Regions from separate parts of the Soonwooa sp. genome, predicted to be linked through region 2. Evidence: riboswitches for the same ligand, from Rfam matches in the RefSeq annotation. Region 2 holds a riboswitch; each other region holds the start of a gene.
The links. Region 2 has a riboswitch for S-adenosylmethionine ahead of RT037_RS00735 (alpha/beta fold hydrolase). Riboswitches for the same ligand answer to the same signal wherever they lie in the genome.
Positions count from the first base shown of each region.

Region 1: linked by a shared signal. The riboswitch ahead of RT037_RS11570 (Na+/H+ antiporter NhaC family protein) and the one ahead of RT037_RS00735 (alpha/beta fold hydrolase) in region 2 are both predicted to bind S-adenosylmethionine.
Region 3: linked by a shared signal. The riboswitch ahead of RT037_RS06005 (TonB-dependent receptor plug domain-containing protein) and the one ahead of RT037_RS00735 (alpha/beta fold hydrolase) in region 2 are both predicted to bind S-adenosylmethionine.

Region 1 covers NZ_DAMBQF010000028.1:29,329-35,256, reverse strand. The annotation lists gene recG (ATP-dependent DNA helicase RecG) at 1-1,386, shown strand, start outside; SAM-I-IV-variant riboswitch at 1,425-1,517, shown strand; gene RT037_RS11570 (Na+/H+ antiporter NhaC family protein) at 1,548-2,864, shown strand; gene RT037_RS11565 (GNAT family N-acetyltransferase) at 2,840-3,334, opposite strand; gene dapA (4-hydroxy-tetrahydrodipicolinate synthase) at 3,369-4,241, opposite strand; gene RT037_RS11555 (5'-nucleotidase) at 4,404-5,150, shown strand; gene RT037_RS11550 (metallophosphatase) at 5,158-5,928, shown strand, end outside.
Region 2 covers NZ_DAMBQF010000001.1:154,591-160,518, reverse strand. The annotation lists gene RT037_RS00740 (ACT domain-containing protein) at 1-1,455, opposite strand, end outside; gene RT037_RS00735 (alpha/beta fold hydrolase) at 1,462-2,421, opposite strand; SAM riboswitch class I at 2,461-2,566, opposite strand; gene RT037_RS00730 (hypothetical protein) at 2,840-3,064, shown strand; partial or broken gene RT037_RS00725 (SDR family oxidoreductase) at 3,068-3,645, shown strand; gene RT037_RS00720 (MGH1-like glycoside hydrolase domain-containing protein) at 3,855-5,928, shown strand, end outside.
Region 3 covers NZ_DAMBQF010000007.1:92,194-98,121, forward strand. The annotation lists gene RT037_RS05985 (AAA family ATPase) at 1-56, opposite strand, end outside; gene RT037_RS05990 (GIY-YIG nuclease family protein) at 302-595, opposite strand; gene RT037_RS05995 (exonuclease subunit SbcD) at 604-1,809, opposite strand; gene RT037_RS06000 (hypothetical protein) at 1,806-1,967, opposite strand; SAM riboswitch class I at 2,192-2,296, shown strand; gene RT037_RS06005 (TonB-dependent receptor plug domain-containing protein) at 2,406-5,222, shown strand; gene RT037_RS06010 (VF530 family protein) at 5,316-5,555, shown strand; gene RT037_RS06015 (YchJ family protein) at 5,557-5,928, opposite strand, start outside.

The DNA of each region.
Region 1 (5,928 bases), on a different contig from region 2:
AAAAAACTACATCAACACACCAAATCCATCGGAAATCCATTTCCGATTGTTGGCGATTATTTTAATAATTTTTATAGCAATAATTTACCTTTTGATTTGACGGGCGCTCAAAAACGCGTTCTCAAAGAAATCCGAACCGATATGAAGCGCTCCACCCAAATGAATCGCTTGTTACAAGGCGATGTTGGATCGGGTAAAACGATGGTTGCACTTTTGACGATGTTAATTGCGATGGATAATAATTTCCAAAGTTGTATGATGGCACCGACTGAGATTTTGGCGCAACAACATTTTAATTCCATTCAGGATTTATTAAAAGATTCTAATGTTAAAGTCAAATTGCTGACAGGTTCTACCAAAACGTCAGAACGAAAAATCATCCACGAAGAATTATTATCTGGTGAACTTTCCATTTTGATTGGGACGCACGCCGTTTTGGAAGACATCGTACAGTTCAAAAATTTAGGATTGGTAATTATTGATGAGCAGCATCGCTTTGGTGTAGCACAACGCGCCAAACTTTGGGCGAAGAACAAAATTCCGCCACATATTTTGGTGATGACGGCAACGCCAATCCCAAGAACTTTGGCGATGAGTTTTTATTCTGACCTTGATGTATCCGTGATTGACGAAATGCCAGTTGGTAGAAAACCTATTGTCACAGCACACCGTCGCGAAAAAGACCGCGCTTATGTTTACAACTTTTGCCACGAAGAGTTAAAAAAAGGACGTCAAGTTTATTTCGTTTATCCATTAATCGAAGAATCTGAAACTTTAGACTACAAAAACTTACAGGATGGTTTTGACCATATTCTTAACCATTTCAAAAGTTATAATATCGCAATGCTTCATGGCCGAATGAAGCCCGATGAAAAAGACCAAGCGATGCAATATTTTGCTTCGGGAAACGCACAAATTATGGTTGCAACAACCGTTATCGAAGTTGGCGTTAATGTCCCGAATGCCTCAGTTATGGTTATCGAAAGCGCCGAAAGATTTGGACTTTCTCAACTTCATCAGCTGCGTGGACGCGTTGGTCGAGGCGCTGAACAGAGTTATTGTATCTTGATGACGTCTGACAAACTTTCTGCGGAAAGTCGCAAACGCATCAAAACGATGTGCGAAACCAATGACGGTTTCAAAATCTCCGAAGTTGATATGGAACTTCGAGGTCCAGGCGACATTTTGGGGACACAACAAAGTGGTGTTGTCGATTTTAAAAAGTTAAACCTCATGACGGATTCGCAAATTATAAAATTGGCGAAACTCGCTGTAGAACAACTTTTAGAGAAAGATGCACTTCTTGTCCATCCCAATCATCAAAGCATGAAAAACTTCTACATTAGACAATATAAAGGCAAAAACAAATGGTCTAAGATTTCGTAACGATTTGGTACTTTAAGTTTTTACACCTATTTTTGTCACACTTTTATCACGAACCTCAGCAGAGGTAGCAACCTGCAAAACAAGCAAGGTGCTAAAACGATAAGCCAATTTTTGGAAAAAATGTTGCACTATCTTCTGCTGACTTCGCCAAATAACGACGTATGACAACAGAACATAAACCTCGCGAAAGCTTTATCAGCTTGATTCCTTTTTTAGTATTTGTCCTAAGTTTTTTAGGAGCAGGAATTTATCTTAACGACTTTTATGCCTTGCCCTCTCCTATTGCCATGGCACTAGGAATTATCACTGCTTTTCTAATCATCAAACTTCCATTTAAAACAAAAATGGACGAATTTCTGAAAGGTTTGGGTGATAAAAATGTGTTAACTATGTGCGTTATTTATCTTTTGGCAGGCGCGTTTTCTACCGTTTCTAAAGCGTCGGGAAGCGTTGATGCTATCGTAAATTTAGGTTTAGAATATATTCCTGTTAATTATATTGCGCTTGGTATTTTTATATTGGCTTCGTTTTTATCTTTGGCGTCCGGTACTTCGGTTGGCAGCATTGTAGCACTTGGTCCCATCGCTATCGAATTGGCAACAAAAAGTGGCGCCGATGTTAACCTCATCGCAGCGTCACTATTGACAGGCGCAATGTTTGGAGATAATCTTTCGGTGATTTCTGACACGACAATTGCTGCTGCACAATCTTTGGGAAGTAAAATGTCTGATAAATTCCGAACTAATCTTTGGATTGCAGCGCCAGCATTTTTAATAACGATTTTTATTCTACTTTTTAATAATTCGGAAGTTACCCAAATACAGGATTTATCTAGACAAAGCGGCAGTTTTTATCTTTTAATTCCGTACATTTTGGTTATAGGTTTGGCATTTGCAGGCGTTGATGTTTTTTTCGTTTTATTAATTGGTGTTGTCGTGTCAGGAATTATCGGTCTATCAAATAACAGTATGGACTTGTTAAGTTTTGCAAAGGAAAGTTATAATGGTTTTACTTCGATGACTGAGATATTCCTTCTATCCTTATTAACAGGCGGTTTAGCTGCAATTATCGAATATGCGGGTGGTATACGATTTCTTTTAAATAAAATTTTAAAATCGATAAAATCGAGATTTTCTGCAATGTTGGGAATGGGCGTTTTGGTAAGTCTTGTTGATGCTTGTATTGCAAATAATACGATTGCGATTTTGATAACGGGAAAAGTTGCAAAACCAATTTCTGAGCATTATGAGTTTGAACCTCGAAAAATGGCTTCGGTATTGGACATTTTCTCATGTATTATCCAAGGTATTATTCCGTACGGTGCGCAGGTATTAATCTTGGTGAGCTTTGGAAAAAATAAGATTGACTACATCCAACTTATTAGCCAATCTTATTATATTTGGTTGCTTTTGATTTGCGTTTTAGTATTTATTTTCTTGAATAGAAATCAAACTTATAAATTAAATTCCATTAAATAATCGTCCATTACATAACCACTTCCAATATCGAAAACTGCTTCGCCGTAGACTTTGTAGTTTTGAGATTCGTAAAATTGACGCGCAACATTATTTTTATTCACTGTTAAAATAATACGATTATCTCCCACGGATTGGGTATGTTTTTTAACGAGATTAAGACCAAATTTTCCAGCGCCTTTTCCTTTAGCTTCTGGCACAAGATAAATGCGATGCAACTTGGTTGTGTTAGGTTCTAAATGATGTTCGAAACCAACAAATCCCAAAGGCGTTTCATCATCAAATATTAAAAAATAATGATAATTAGGATTTTGAAAATGTTCTAAAATTGCATTTTCAGTATACATCATATCGAGCATATATTCTAACTGCTCTTTTGATAAAATCTTTGAGTAAGTGTCTTCCCAAGAAATTCTGGCAAGCTTCTGTATCAACTCGATATCGAATTGCGTTGCAGGTTTAGTTGTAATCATATTTAAAATAAAAAATGGGCCGAAGCCCACTTAATTATATATTTTTCATTTCAGCTTTGATCCTATCTTGTAGACCTTCCGAAGCTTTTGTTAAGGGTAATCTCAAAGTATTTTTAATAATTCCCATTTCTGCAAGAATAGTTTTAACACCGCAAGGATTTCCTTCTGCAAAAATTAGTCTTGTGATGTCCACCAACTTGTTATGGATGTCGTAGGCTTCTTTAACTTTACCATCGAAAGCTAGTTGTACCATCCTCGAAAACTCTTTTGGATAAGCTTGTCCAATTACCGAGATCACGCCATTACCACCAGCCAATGTTACTGGAAGCGTATATTCATCATCACCCGAAACCAAATTAAAATTAGCAGTTTTTTTTCTCACAATATCAAAATATTGCAGAATATTGGGCGCCGCTTCTTTAATCATAATCAAATTCGGGAATTCTTTAGCTAATCTTAAAGTCGTATCTGCTTCGATATTTTGCCCCGTTCTTGACGGAACATTGTAGATGATAATATTTTTACCAGTCGCAGCAATTGCTTTATAATGTTGATAAAGTCCTTCCTGATTTGGCTTGTTATAATATGGAGAAACCGAAAGAACCGCCTCAAAATCTGATAAATCTGTCTCCTCGATTTGTTTAACAACTTCCATCGTGTTGTTACCACCAATCCCAAGAACTAGCGGCACACGTTTATTATTCACCTTTATGATATGCTCAACAACCTGTTTCTTCTCGTCATTAGAAAGTGTTGCAGCCTCAGCCGTTGTGCCAAGAACCACAAGATAGTTAGTTCCGTTATCGATATTGTAATCCACTAACTTTGTTAGAGAATCGAAATCTATCGATAAATCTTCATTAAAGGGCGTTACCAACGCAACACCTACACCTTTTAAATTGCTCATATCTTAAATTAGAATTTACTTGTAAAGTTAAAGTTTTTGTTTGATTCTTTAATTAAATTTAATCTGAAAAAAATCAAAATTTGTTAGCTATAACCTAACATTTTCTAAACAATGCGCCTCGCAAAAAATTCTTAGCTTTGCTTTTTTAAAGTTAAAAGATATATGAAGAGGTTTCAGATATATGTTTTAGGAGCGACTTTAGCTTTGCTAACTGCTTGTACATCGCGCCAAAACATTAGTAATATCCAAGCACATCAAAACATTGTTATTGATAGTAACATTAATGATGATGCAACTTTCAAGGAAGTAATTGCGCCCTACAAAAACGAACTTGAGAAGCAGATGAATATTAAAATTTCTCACACTTCTGTGGAGCTTAACAAAGCTGGTGACAACAGCAATTTGGGAAATCTTCTCACAGATTATACATACGAAGGCGCATTGGCTTGGGCAAAGGCTAACAACATCCCAAACATCGATGGCGCTGTTATCAATATTGGTGGCATCCGAACGATAATTCCCGCAGGTGATATTACGATAAAACAAATTTTTGAAGTAATGCCTTTTGAAAATGAAGTTGTTATTGTTAAATTAAAAGGAAGCGATTTACAAGGACTGTTTGACTATTATCTTAAGGAAAAAACGAATAATCCAGTTTCTCACATCACGATTATTACGCAAGGAAATAATATAAAAACTGGACTTATTTCTGGGCAAAAAATTGAGAAAGACAAAACTTACTACATCGCAACTTCCGATTATCTAGCAATGGGCGGCGACAGAATGTACTTTTTCGGGAAAGGAGAAATGATCGGCACAGGTATCAAATTACGAGAACTTTTCATAGAAAAGTTTAAAGAAAATAAAGAAGTTAAAGTCCCTGCAGATCTGCGTCTTGACCTAAAATAATTATGTTATGAAAAGAAAAGAATTTTTAAAATATATTGGTGCAGGTAGTTTAGGACTTAGTTTAACGCCTAATTTAGTTTTAGCAAATACGTTTACGAAACCTACTCTATCGCAAAATATCAAACTTACAATCTTACATACCAACGACCAACATAGTCGTATTGAGCCTTTTGATGCATCTTATTCAAAAAATCCGAATCAGGGAGGTTTTGCAAGACGAGCGAGTTTGGTACAACAAATTAGAAATCAAGAAAATAACCTTTTACTTTTAGACTCTGGAGATATCTTCCAAGGGACGCCATATTTCAATTTTTTCGGTGGCGAATTGGAGTTTAAACTAATGAGTATGATGAAGTACGATGCGTCGACAATGGGGAACCACGATTTTGATAATGGAATAGAAGGTTTTCTTAAAGTTTTACCAAATGCAAAATTTCCATTTATTTGCTCAAATTATAACTTTAAAAATACTATTTTAGACGGCAAAACAGAATCCTATAAAATATTTGACAAAAACGGCATAAAAGTCGGAATTTTCGGAGTCGGTGTTGAGCTAAAAGGTTTGGTTGGAAAAGCCAATTATCAAGAAACGGAATATATTAATCCAATCGAAATTGCTCAGCAATACAGCCAGTTTTTAAGACATGAAAAAAAATGTGACTTGGTGATTTGCCTTTCGCACCTTGGCTACGATTACGAAAAAGAACCCGAAAAAATGTCCGATTTGATCTTAGCAAAAAAGACATCTGGTATCGATCTCATTTTAGGAGGTCACACA
Region 2 (5,928 bases):
AATCGGATTTTCGCCGTAACTTTCTGTGTAGATTTCAAAAATAGAATCGGAACCTTTTAATTGTCCCAAAGCAGAATTGGCAGGAACGGAAATTAATTTTACATCCAGTTCGCCTTTGTCTTGACTTAAATCGCCATGCAAATCGCCAACGTAACGTAAAACATGATAGGGTTCTTGTTCGTCTTTTATCTTTTGGAAAGTTTCGTCCAACTCATCTATTCGTGTCAAAAATTCGTCTTTTGAAATTGGAAGAAGCGGTTCTGTAACTAGGTTTTTGATATTGATATCTTCGAATTCGTTCATTAAATCTAATTCGCGAGCAAGGATCAAAAGTTTTCTTGCAACATCGTTTCCAGAAAGGTCTTCGCGCGGATCTGGCTCTGTAAAACCTTTGTTCATTGCTTCTTTTACGATGGTTGAAAATTTCTCATTACGAACAGAAAATTGGTTGAAGACATAACTTAATGTTCCTGAGAAAACCCCTTTTATTCTGGTGATATCTTCTCCCGATAAATGCAGTAATTTAAGCGTATCAATTAATGGTAAACCTGCACCAACATTGGTTTCGTATAAATATTTTTTATTATTTTTTGCAAGTTGCGTTCTGAAATTTCGATAATCTGAAATAGGTAAAGTATTGAAGATTTTATTTGATGAAACCACATCAAAACCGTTTTCGACAAATTTGGTATAGTTTTTTACAAAAGCTGGACTCGCGGTATTGTCCACAACAATTAGGTTTTCTAAGTTGTGCTCTTTTGTGTAACTGATAAGTTCTGAGATATTACTTTTAGTGTTCGAATAGTTTATTTTTTGTCTCCAATCGCTGCCAAAACCAGATTTGTTTAAAGCCATTTTTTTGGAATTAGAAATCGCAACGACTTTAAGATCAATTCTTTTTCTGTTCAAAATATCGTAAGCCGAATCTAAAATCTGTTCGATAAGTGTTGAACCAACGTTTCCGTGACCAATTAAAGCTAAGTGAACAACTTTAGGTTTTCCGAAAAGTTCGGTTTCAATAATATTTTGAGTGATTTCGGTTTGATTGTCAGTTACAACAATGTTAACTCTACCAGTCGATGACACTTGGTTAAGCAACAAAGGATAAATCTTGTTGCGTTGAAGTTCCGACATGATTTTAGCATTTTGTTCCGAAACAAATCCAAGAACGCAAAGATTGTCAATGCTGTAAATATTACTCACTATGCCAGCTGCTTTTTCATTTTGGAATTCTTTCTTCAATAATGCCACGGCGTCCTCGGCATCTTTCTCATCAACCAAAACTGAAACACCATTTTCGATGGCTTGTTGAGAAATAACCCCAACGCTGATGCCACCTTTGTTAAGTGTTGTAAAGATTCGAGAGTCGATGCCGATTTGTCCAAGAAAGTCTTTGCCTTCAAAGTTGACTAAAGCTTTCTTTCTGTATATACTAATTGGATTTTGGTCTGTCATTTTGTTCTAATAAATAGGTTTTAATAATTCTTGCAATTGTTCATACTCTATTAAAAATGCGTCGTGGCCGTGGATAGAAACAATTTCGTCGTAGAAAATATCTTTCTTATGTGTTTTTATTTTTTCGTAACATTTTTTGATTTCCGAAGCTGGAAAAAACAAATCTGTGTTAATCGCAATGAGGTTAATGTTTGCTTTTATTTTGGATAACACTTTTTCGTTAGTATCAACGGTCATCAGAAGATGATTCATCAATTTGTAAGCTTTTAAACTAAATCTTTCGTTGAGACTTTTTCCGTGGTAGATTAACCAATCTTCGGACTCGCGCCTAGTATTTTCTTTTGTTAATTTACCCTCAAATCTTTCATTAAGCGATTCTGGCGTTCTGTAGCAAAGCATGGCGTGTGCTCTTGCTTTTTCTAGTGGTTTTTCAGGTGAGTCTAAAAGATATTTTTGAACCAAACATTGTGCGTGTAACCAATCGTGGGTTTTGTAATCCGAGGCAATTGGGATAAAGTTTTCGCTGATTTTAGGGTTGATGGCTAGCATTTCCCAACCGATAGAACCTCCTAACGAACCACCAATAATACTGTGTAACGTTTTTATTTCTAAATTTTCTAAACCTTGCAAAAAAATCGCTGCAATATCTTTGGTTGTGAGATCTTCATAATTATCGATAAAGAAATCATTGTAACCGTTACCAGGGATGTTAAAACTAATAATACTATACTTTTTGGTAGAAATTATTTTTTGTGGACCAATTATGTTTTTCCACCAACCTTTGCTGCCAGACACTGTAGAGTTGCCAGTCAAAGCGTGGTTAACCAATACGATAGGTGCGGTGCCTAGGGCTTTCCCGAATACTTCGTAGCTTAAAGGGATATCAAAATTCTGTCCTGAAAAGGATTTGTACTTAATGTCTGTGGTTAAAAGTTCTTTTTTCAATGCTTTAATATTTTTTTTCATTGAAAATGCCTCTAAGAATGGCTGAGTAAAGAACTTCAGTTGTTATCTGTCCAAATATCTTGGTAGAACGTAGCACCTTCTTGGCTTTTGCAAAGGGTTGCTAAGGTTTCATAGGGTCTAATCCCTCAACCTTTCTGGATAACATTTTCAATATGTGAAAGAACGGTAATGCAAATATATGAAAATTTTGATAATTCAATAAAATATTCTAAAATATTTCCATTTTTAGAATAAATTATTGTTATTAAATGATATTTCACAATAATAATTTAAAATAATCAGCTAACAATTGTTAGTATTTATCGGGGTTTTGAGATTTTTCCTTTTAAAATTAAATTATTTTAATCTGGCAAATTTTTTAAAGAAATTAAATTTTCTCGTATGATTTTTGATAAAAAAGAATTCTAAAAAACATAAAATGGAAATAAAACTAAATGGACAAGTTGCAATCGTAACTTGTTTTAGAAGTGGAATAGGAGAAGGAATTGTAAAATGTTTAGCGGCTTCTGGCGCCATTGTCATTGTTAATCATTCTTCGGAACACTCGAAAGAAGCTGCACAAATCATTCTTGATGATATTTTTGTTAAAGGCGAACAAGGCATGCTAAGTCAATGTGATGTAAATAAAGAAGTTGAAGTCTAGGCGATCTTTCAAAAGACGATTGATACATACGGAACAGTTGAAATTCTTGTAAACAATGCTGGATTACAACAAGACGCAAAATTTATTGATATGACTTTAGCGCAATGGCAAAAGGTAATTGATGTTAATCTTACTGGTCAGTTTCTGTGCGCACGCGAGGCGATTCGGGAGTTTTTGAAAAGGGGGATGAATGATAAATCTATTTCGTTAGGGAAAATCGTAAACATCAGCCGTGTCCACGAAAATATTCCTTGGGCGGGACAGGCTAATACGCTTCTAGTAAAGGTGCCCTGCGAATATTGATGCAAACTTTGGCTCAGGAATATGGAAAAGATAAAATCCGAATCAACAATATTTGTTCGGGAGCCATCTAAACGCCTATTAACAAATCGGCATGGGATAACGAAGCTTCTTTTAATGCATTGATGACTTTGATGCCTTATAATAGAATCGGAAAAGCAGAAGATATTGGAAATTTAGCAGTATTTTTATCAAGCGACTTTTCAGATTATATTACGGGAGCAAGCATCTACATCGATGGTGGAATGTCAACGTTAGAGAGTTTTTCGGATAATGGATAACAGAAAACAGTATTTTGGAATGGTTCTTTTTAATAGTCAAGAGAATGAAAAATCTTCAAATATAGCCCCGATGGAACGGTATGTTTGAGCTCATTATATTTTTTTTAAAAATATAATAGCGAGTAGTGACAGCGAGATTTGATGTCTAAGAATTCAATAATCTCGATGCTCCTAAAAATGAATCTGAAAAGCTTCAGAAATAAAATTATATGACAGAACAAGATAAACTCAATAATCCAAATTGGAAAAAGTGGGGGCCGTATGTGAGCCACCGCCAATGGGGAAATGTGCGAGAAGATTATAGTAGCAATGGCGATGCATGGGGTTATACAACGCATGATCGCGCCGAAAGTTGGACTTATCGTTGGGCGGAAGAAGGAATTGCGGGAATTTCTGACGATAAGCAAATGTTGTGTTTTGCGCTTTCGTTTTGGAATAAAAATGACAAAATGATCAAAGAACGCTTCTTTGGGCTAAGCAATTACCAAGGTAACCACGGCGAAGATATTAAAGAGATTTTCTACTATATTGACAATACGCCGTCGCACAGCTATATGAAAATGGTGTACAAATATCCGATAAATGCTTTTCCGTACGATGATTTGGTGGCGACCAATGCCCAACGATCTAACAAGGAAATGGAATATGAGATTTTTGACACTGGCGTTTTTGACAAAGATGCTTATTTTGATATTTTTATTGAATATGCGAAAGTTAGAGAAGATGATTTTTTGATCAGAGTTGATGTCCATAATAGAAGCGACAAGGATGCGCCTTTGGTGGTGCTGCCGACGCTTTGGTATCGCAATAACTGGTCCTGGGGTTATAATACTTATAAGCCAAATCTAGGTTTTTCGAAAGATGCAGAAATCGATGTTCATCATGATAGTTTGTCAATAAAGAAATTGTACTCGAGAAGTCGCAACGTAGAACCTCTTTTTTGTGATAATGAAACCAATAGACCGAAACTTTTCGGTGAAGTTACAACTGGTAGGTTTTATAAAGACGGTATTAACGATTATGTTTTACGCGGCGGAACTTCTGTTAATCCAAATCGAGTTGGGACAAAATCGGCTTTTCGATGTGAGGAGATGATTCCTGCGAAAGGCAATAAAACTTTTGAATTCCGATTGTCGCCATATATTATGGATGATGCGTTCTGGGATTTTGAAGATCAGTTCAATCATCGAATTCAAGAAGCGAATGATTTCTACGCAGGCATTCAACAAGACATAAAAGACGAGGACGAAAAAAATGTGCAACGACAAGCGTTTGCAGGACTTCTTTGGAATAAACAATTCTATCATTACAATGTTGGAAAATGGCTAAAAGGCGATCCTAACCATCCTGTAGAACGACAAGGTTTTGTAAGAAATGTCGATTGGCAGCATCTTCATAATAAAGATATTATTTCGATGCCTGATAAATGGGAGTATCCGTGGTACGCGACTTGGGATTTGGCATTTCATTGTGTGAGTTTTAGTCTGATAGATGCAGCTTTTGCGAAAAATCAATTGATGCTTTTGACCAAAGAATGGAATCTACATCCGAACGGACAACAGCCAGCCTACGAATGGAATTTTAGCGATGTTAATCCGCCCGTACATGCTTGGGCGACTTTCAGGGTTTTTAAAATCGATGAAAAACATAATGGTAAAGCAGATTTGTTTTTCTTAGAAAATGTGTTCCAGAAGTTGCTACTCAATTTTACTTGGTGGGTTAACCGAAAAGACGTTAAAGGCAATAATATTTTTGGTGGCGGTTTCCTAGGTCTTGATAACATTGGTGCTTTTGACCGCAATATGGAATTGGATGCTGGTCAAACTTTGGAGCAAGCCGATGGTACAAGTTGGATGGCGATGTATGCGCTTAACATGATGCGCATCGCGATGGAGTTGGCGACATACAATCCTGTCTACGAAGATATGGCGATTAAGTTTTTTGAACACTTCTTATACATTGCCGAAGCGATGGAGAATTTGGGTGAAGATAATATTGGACTTTGGAATGAGGAAGATGGTTTCTTCTATGATTTGTTAAAATTGTCAGACGGAAATAGCGTCAATTTAAAGTTACGAAGCATCGTTGGGCTTATCCCAATGTTCGCTGTTGAGGTTATCGAACATAGCCTTTTGGAGAAATTGCCGAATTTTAAAAAACGAATGGATTGGGTGTTACGCAACAAAACTGATTTGACTAAGTTGGTGTCGCAATGGTATGTGGAAGGTGAAGGTAACAAACATTTGATGAGCATTATGCGCAAAACTCGTTTGACTAAAGTCT
Region 3 (5,928 bases), on a different contig from region 2:
CTTTGACGTTCCTGATACGAATAAAGTCCTTCTATAGTTAGTTTCTGTGGAATCATATTTTTTTTAATTAGAGTTCTCGATACGCTGCGCTACTCGAACTGACGTTGTGTTTTAAATATTTAATGATAGCTGAAGATAATCATTATAATTATGTTAACTATTTAATCAAGTTCACTATTCCGACCGATGTTGTGTTTAAGACGTTTGAAAATAAAATTCAGATAAATATTCTTAGTCGGTAACGTTGTTTCGGTCGTCAGTTCGAGTAGATTTTGAAAAAATCGTATCGAGAACTTTAGTCTTATATTTTTAAATTCTTTTTTGCAAGATTTGGTAAATCTTCAAATCTGCCATCAATCAAAGCTTGCTTTTTAGCTTGAGACCATTTTTTGATTTTCTTTTCAAAGGAAATTGCGAGGTTGATATCTGTAAAATCACAATAATAAACTAATATTAATGGTCTTCTTGTATAGGTGTAAGACCCAAAATGCTTACCTTCTTGATGTTCTATAAGCCTTTGGTGGACGTCCGAGGTTACACCAATGTAGAAAGTGTTATCAGAACAAAGTAATATGTAGACATAAGAATTTTGCATAGAAATCTTTATTCCTTCTGAATTTCTTTAAGCAAATCCATTAATTCTTCATTAGGTTCTTGATTAGCGTTTTTCGACTTGAAATAATCGACGAAAAGAGGCTCTAAATCTTTTGTGATGTCAATTTCAGCGATTTCAGTCTTTTGATTTTCGATGTTTTTCACTTTTGGAATTAAATAAATTATACCGTCATGACTTTGAAAAATTCGTTTGCGATCTTCTGCTTTCAAAAAAGAATCAGATTCGATGGTCAATTCAATTAATGTATTGGGGTTTTGTGTCAACCAAGTGATTGTCTCATCAACATTATCGAAACTTTTTCTAACCAATTGCCGTCCAGATTTTAATTCAATTTTTTCAAAAGAAATGTTTTGGTTGGGTTTTGCATCAATAATGGAAACAAATTTGGTTTGGCCAGCCTCTGAAAAGCTATAACAAAGCGGTGAAGAACTGTAAACAACAGGTTTTTCTTCCGTTCCAATATTTCTAAAGCCGTGCAAATGTCCCAAGGCCGTATATTGAATTTGATTGGGAATTGAATCGGAATACACCATATCTGCATTTCCGATTTTGATTGGTTTTTCACCTTCAGGTTCTTCTAAAAGTGCAGTACCACGCTTATTCATATATAAATGCGTAGTCAAAATATTAACACCGTTTTCATCACAGAAGTCGTCGGTAATAGTTTTCCAATGTTCGGCTAAAGTTTCGTTCAAAGCTTTTTCTTTTTCTTCACCGAAATACTGTTTCAACCGAACTTCATTGGCGTAGGCCGTATGAATTAGTCGAATTGGATATGCGAACTGATTTAATTTTAATTCTAAAAATCCTTCTAGAGAATTTATAATTTTGAAATTTTCTACTTCAAATTCTTGAATTTTAGCTTGAGGATGTCCGATAAGAATAATGCCGCATTCGCGAGCCAAAGGATCTGGCGCATTAATCAAATTGGGAGAATCGTGATTTCCTGCAATGGCGATTACGGGACGTTTTCCGTTGTTTGACAGTCGTTTTAAAGTTTTATAAAAAAGTTCAACCGCCTCAACACTTGGATTGAAATTATCGAACAAATCGCCCGCAATAATTACCATGTTAACCTTGTGTTCATCAGCGATTTCGATGATTTCATTCATCACCGAAATTTGCTCCTCCAATCGTGAAAATCGGTCTAGGCGTTTTCCTAAATGCCAATCGGCAGTATGTAAAATTTTCATGATTCGCTATCTTGTTGTTGATTCTCCTTCTCAATAAAACTGGCTCTAATTTCTTTTAATCTAGCTTTTCGTTTTTCTTCGGATTCTTGAGTTTTCCTCTTCTTTTGGTCGATTTTTTTCTTGTGCGCTTTTCGGTTGGCATCCGTATTTCTGCTCATTTTTAAGCCTATTTAATGAAGCTAAGATAGTGAAGTTTAAAAGGAAAATAAAAAGGAAATCCGTAAAACTAAAGTTTTGTTTTTGTACTTCGTATGCCTTGAATAGTCTTTTAAATGTCAGATTTTCAATCTATTATATATGAAGTGATTTTTGTCACGTTAAAAAAATTTCGTCAAAAAATTTATTCTGCCTAAGTTTGTAGCATGATTGCGAATTGTTGTCATACTTATTAAGAAAGACGGAGGGATCTGACCCATTGATGTCTTAACAACCTGCCAAAATATGGTAAGGTGTTACATTCAGCCTTTGAAAAAAGGAAAAATAAGTTGAAATACGATATTTGTCGGGTATTTAGGATGCCTGTCTATAATAACTTCTTTCAGCTTTGGCTGGAAGAAGTTTTTTTTGCTCTAAACTTAAAAGTAAATTTTTAAAATATGAAATCTAAAATTAATTTTAATCGAGGAAAACAAGTCGTTGTTACGACAGCTGTTGTTTTCTTTTCAGGAGTTTATTCTATTCAAGCTCAAGAAGTTGCAAAACCCAAAGATACAACTTCTGCTAAGCATATTGAGGAAGTGGTGATTGTTGGCTCTAGAAGTGGAGGACGATCAAAAGCAGATAGTCCTGTTCCTGTCGATGTGTTTAACCTAAAAGGTTTGCAAGAGTCGTTGCCACAGACTAACATCAACCAAATTCTTAATTCGATTGCGCCGTCTTTTACATCGACTATTCAGACCAATGCTGATGGAACGGATCACTTGGATCCTGCGCAGTTACGCGGTTTGGGACCAGACCAAACTTTAGTTTTGATTAATGGAAAACGAAGACATACTTCCGCTTTAATCAATGTAAATGGGACGCCAGGAAGAGGAACTGTTGGGACAGACCTTAATGCAATTCCAGCTTTTGCGCTTAACAGAATCGAAGTTCTTCGCGATGGTGCATCAGCGCAATATGGATCGGACGCGATTGCAGGAGTGCTCAACTTGCAATTGAAACGTGATACTGGAAAATTGACTGGACAGTTTAATTATGGAGGTTATTTGACACCGACTGCTAACGATCACACGGGGAATTATGATGGACAACAATTTCAAGTGGACTTGAATTATGGCAACAAAATCGGCAGCAAAGGCGGTTTTTATAATTTAACTTGGTCTTCACAATTCCGTGAACCAACAAGAAGAGCAGGTACAGAAAGTGATCCTATCTACAATGCCTATAATGCTATCGAAAAAAGAGCTGCTGAAAATGGTGTGAACTTGGCGTCTTATTTTAGCAATATTGGACAATTGAAAGGTTCAGCTGGTGAACAAGATTTTGTGAATTTAATACATCAATATGCGCAAGATGTTAGCTATTTCGGTGGCGATTTGCAGTCGAAAATCCAGTCTGCTAATAGTATTTCTGCGTTGCAATCGGTTTTAAATCCGAGTTCTTTTACAAAAGATCAACTGAATTATTTTACCGATCAAGAGTTGGCATATCGCGGTTTAACAAGAAAAGATTTTAACATGCAAGTTGGACAGTCCAAACTTAATAGCCATCAAATATTTGCAAATGTTGAAGTACCAATAAGTGATGACTGGAAGGTCTACACTTTCGGTGGATATTCGACAAGAAATGGTTCTTCAGGAGGTTTTTTCAGACGTCCATCACAATCAAGAACTTTTACTGGATTGTATCTTGATGGTTACTTACCACAAATTAACACAAGCATCCAAGACGTGTCGTTCTCTGCCGGCGTCAGAGGGAAATTTGATGGTTGGAATATTGATCTTAGTAATACTTTCGGTCAAAATAGTTTTGATTATACCATTAAAAATACAAGCAATACCAGTTTGCGATTTGCGTCGCCGTCATCTTTTAAAGCTGGAGGTTTAGCATTTTTACAAAACACAGTTAATTTAGAATTTAATAAATCTTTTGATGTTTTCAAAGGTTTGAATCTTGCTTTTGGACTCGAGCAACGTCATGAAAATTTCAAAATAAATTCTGGTGAGGAGGCTTCTTACACGGCTTATGATGTTAACGGAAATCCTCAGACGCTGACTTCTGTTAATCCTACAGATTTCTTTGGAAATGCTTTGCCAGGCGGTTCTCAAGTTTTTGCTGGTTTTAGAAATGAAAATAAAACAGACAAAAGCAGAAACTCTTATGCAGCTTACGCTGACGCAGAATTTAATTTCACAGATTGGTTGTTAGTTGATGCTGCTTTGCGTTATGAGAATTATGCGGATTTTGGATCGACTTTTAACTATAAATTGGCGTCTAGAATAAAACTTACAGATCAGCTTAATTTCCGTTTTGCAGGATCGACAGGATTCCGTGCGCCGTCTATTCATCAGATTTATTACAACACAACTTCGACTTTGTTTGTCAATGGTGAGCTAAAAGAAGTTGGAACTTTTAGCAACGAATCTCAAATTGCAAAAGGTTTCGGGATTCCGAGTTTAAAACAGGAAACTTCAAAATCAGTGAGCGCAGGTTTTGCATACAAAATCCCGACACTTAATTTAAATATTACTGCGGACGCCTATTACATTAAAATTGATAACAGAATTGTATTGACAGATCAGTTCTCAAGACCGACGGACAAACAGATTGAAGCTAATCCGAACTTACAGGCTGTAAGAAATGAGTTGGACCGTGCAAGTGTAAATGCAGCTCAGTTTTTTGCAAATTCTATCGATACCGAAACCAAAGGTTTGGATGTTGTCGTGAGTCATAATTATAGAACAGGCGATTTCAAATTAAATAATGATTTCGCTATTAACCTTACCAAAACTCAGAAAGTTGGTGATATTCATGCTTCGGATTTGTTACGAAATGCAGGTTTAGAAAATGTTTATTTCTCTGAAAAATCTCGTATTTATTTGGAAGATTCTGTGCCAAAAGTTAAGGCGAGTCTTTCACATAATTTGTCTTGGAAAGATTTTAATTTTTACTTAAGAAATACCTATTACGGAAAAGTTTGGGGTGCCGATATTCTTGATGCCAACTTTGATGGAATTACACTTCCTAACGAACATCAACTAATTTCGGATAAGATAATCACCGATTTGTCGATTGGTTATAACATCAATAAGAATTTTAATTTGACAATTGGTGTGAATAATCTATTTGATATCTATCCAACCAAGAATTTGCCTTTCTCTTCTAATAACGATCAATTTGTCTATTCTCGTTCTACATCGCAGTTTGGACAGAATGGAAGATATGTGTTTAGTAAGTTAAGTGTGACGTTTTAATATTTTTCAAAAAGCCATCGAGAGTAATTTTCGATGGCTTTTTTATTGAATTCTAATTAAATAAGATTAAAATACTAAATTCGCTCAAAAAAAATGGAAACTTCTAAAGATCCACTTCACGGAAAACGCTTGGACACGATTCTGGAAGAACTTCTCGAATACTACAAAGGTTATGGCGAACTGGGAAAACAAATGAACATTCGCTGTTTTACTGGTGAAAATCCTAGTGTGTCATCTTCATTAAAATTTCTTCGCAAAACGCCTTGGGCACGCGCCAAAGTTGAGAGTTTGTATTTATATGTTTTGAGAAAGAAAAAGAAAAATTTGGAATAACTTAATCATCCATAAACTCTCCCGAAACATAATACCAACGACCTTTCACAGGTTGAAAGTACGAAAATTCATGATGAATTTGTGAATTACCATCTTGGTCGGTATAATAGGCTTTGAACTCGACTTGATTAAGCGCCGGAGTTTTTATGATTTCAAGTTTTGTCCAAGTATTTATTTCGCCCCATTCTTGCAATTCGGCTTTATCATGGAATTTTCTTTTGGAAGAAAGTGTCGTTTCCCAAAGATAATCTGCGTTCGGAATCGCAAATGCCGAAAATCGCGAACGCATCAAAGCTTCCGCTGTTGATGCAGTTTTATCACGTTTGTGGAAAGGTTGGCAACATTCTTCGTAGGTTTTTCCGGAGCAGCAAGG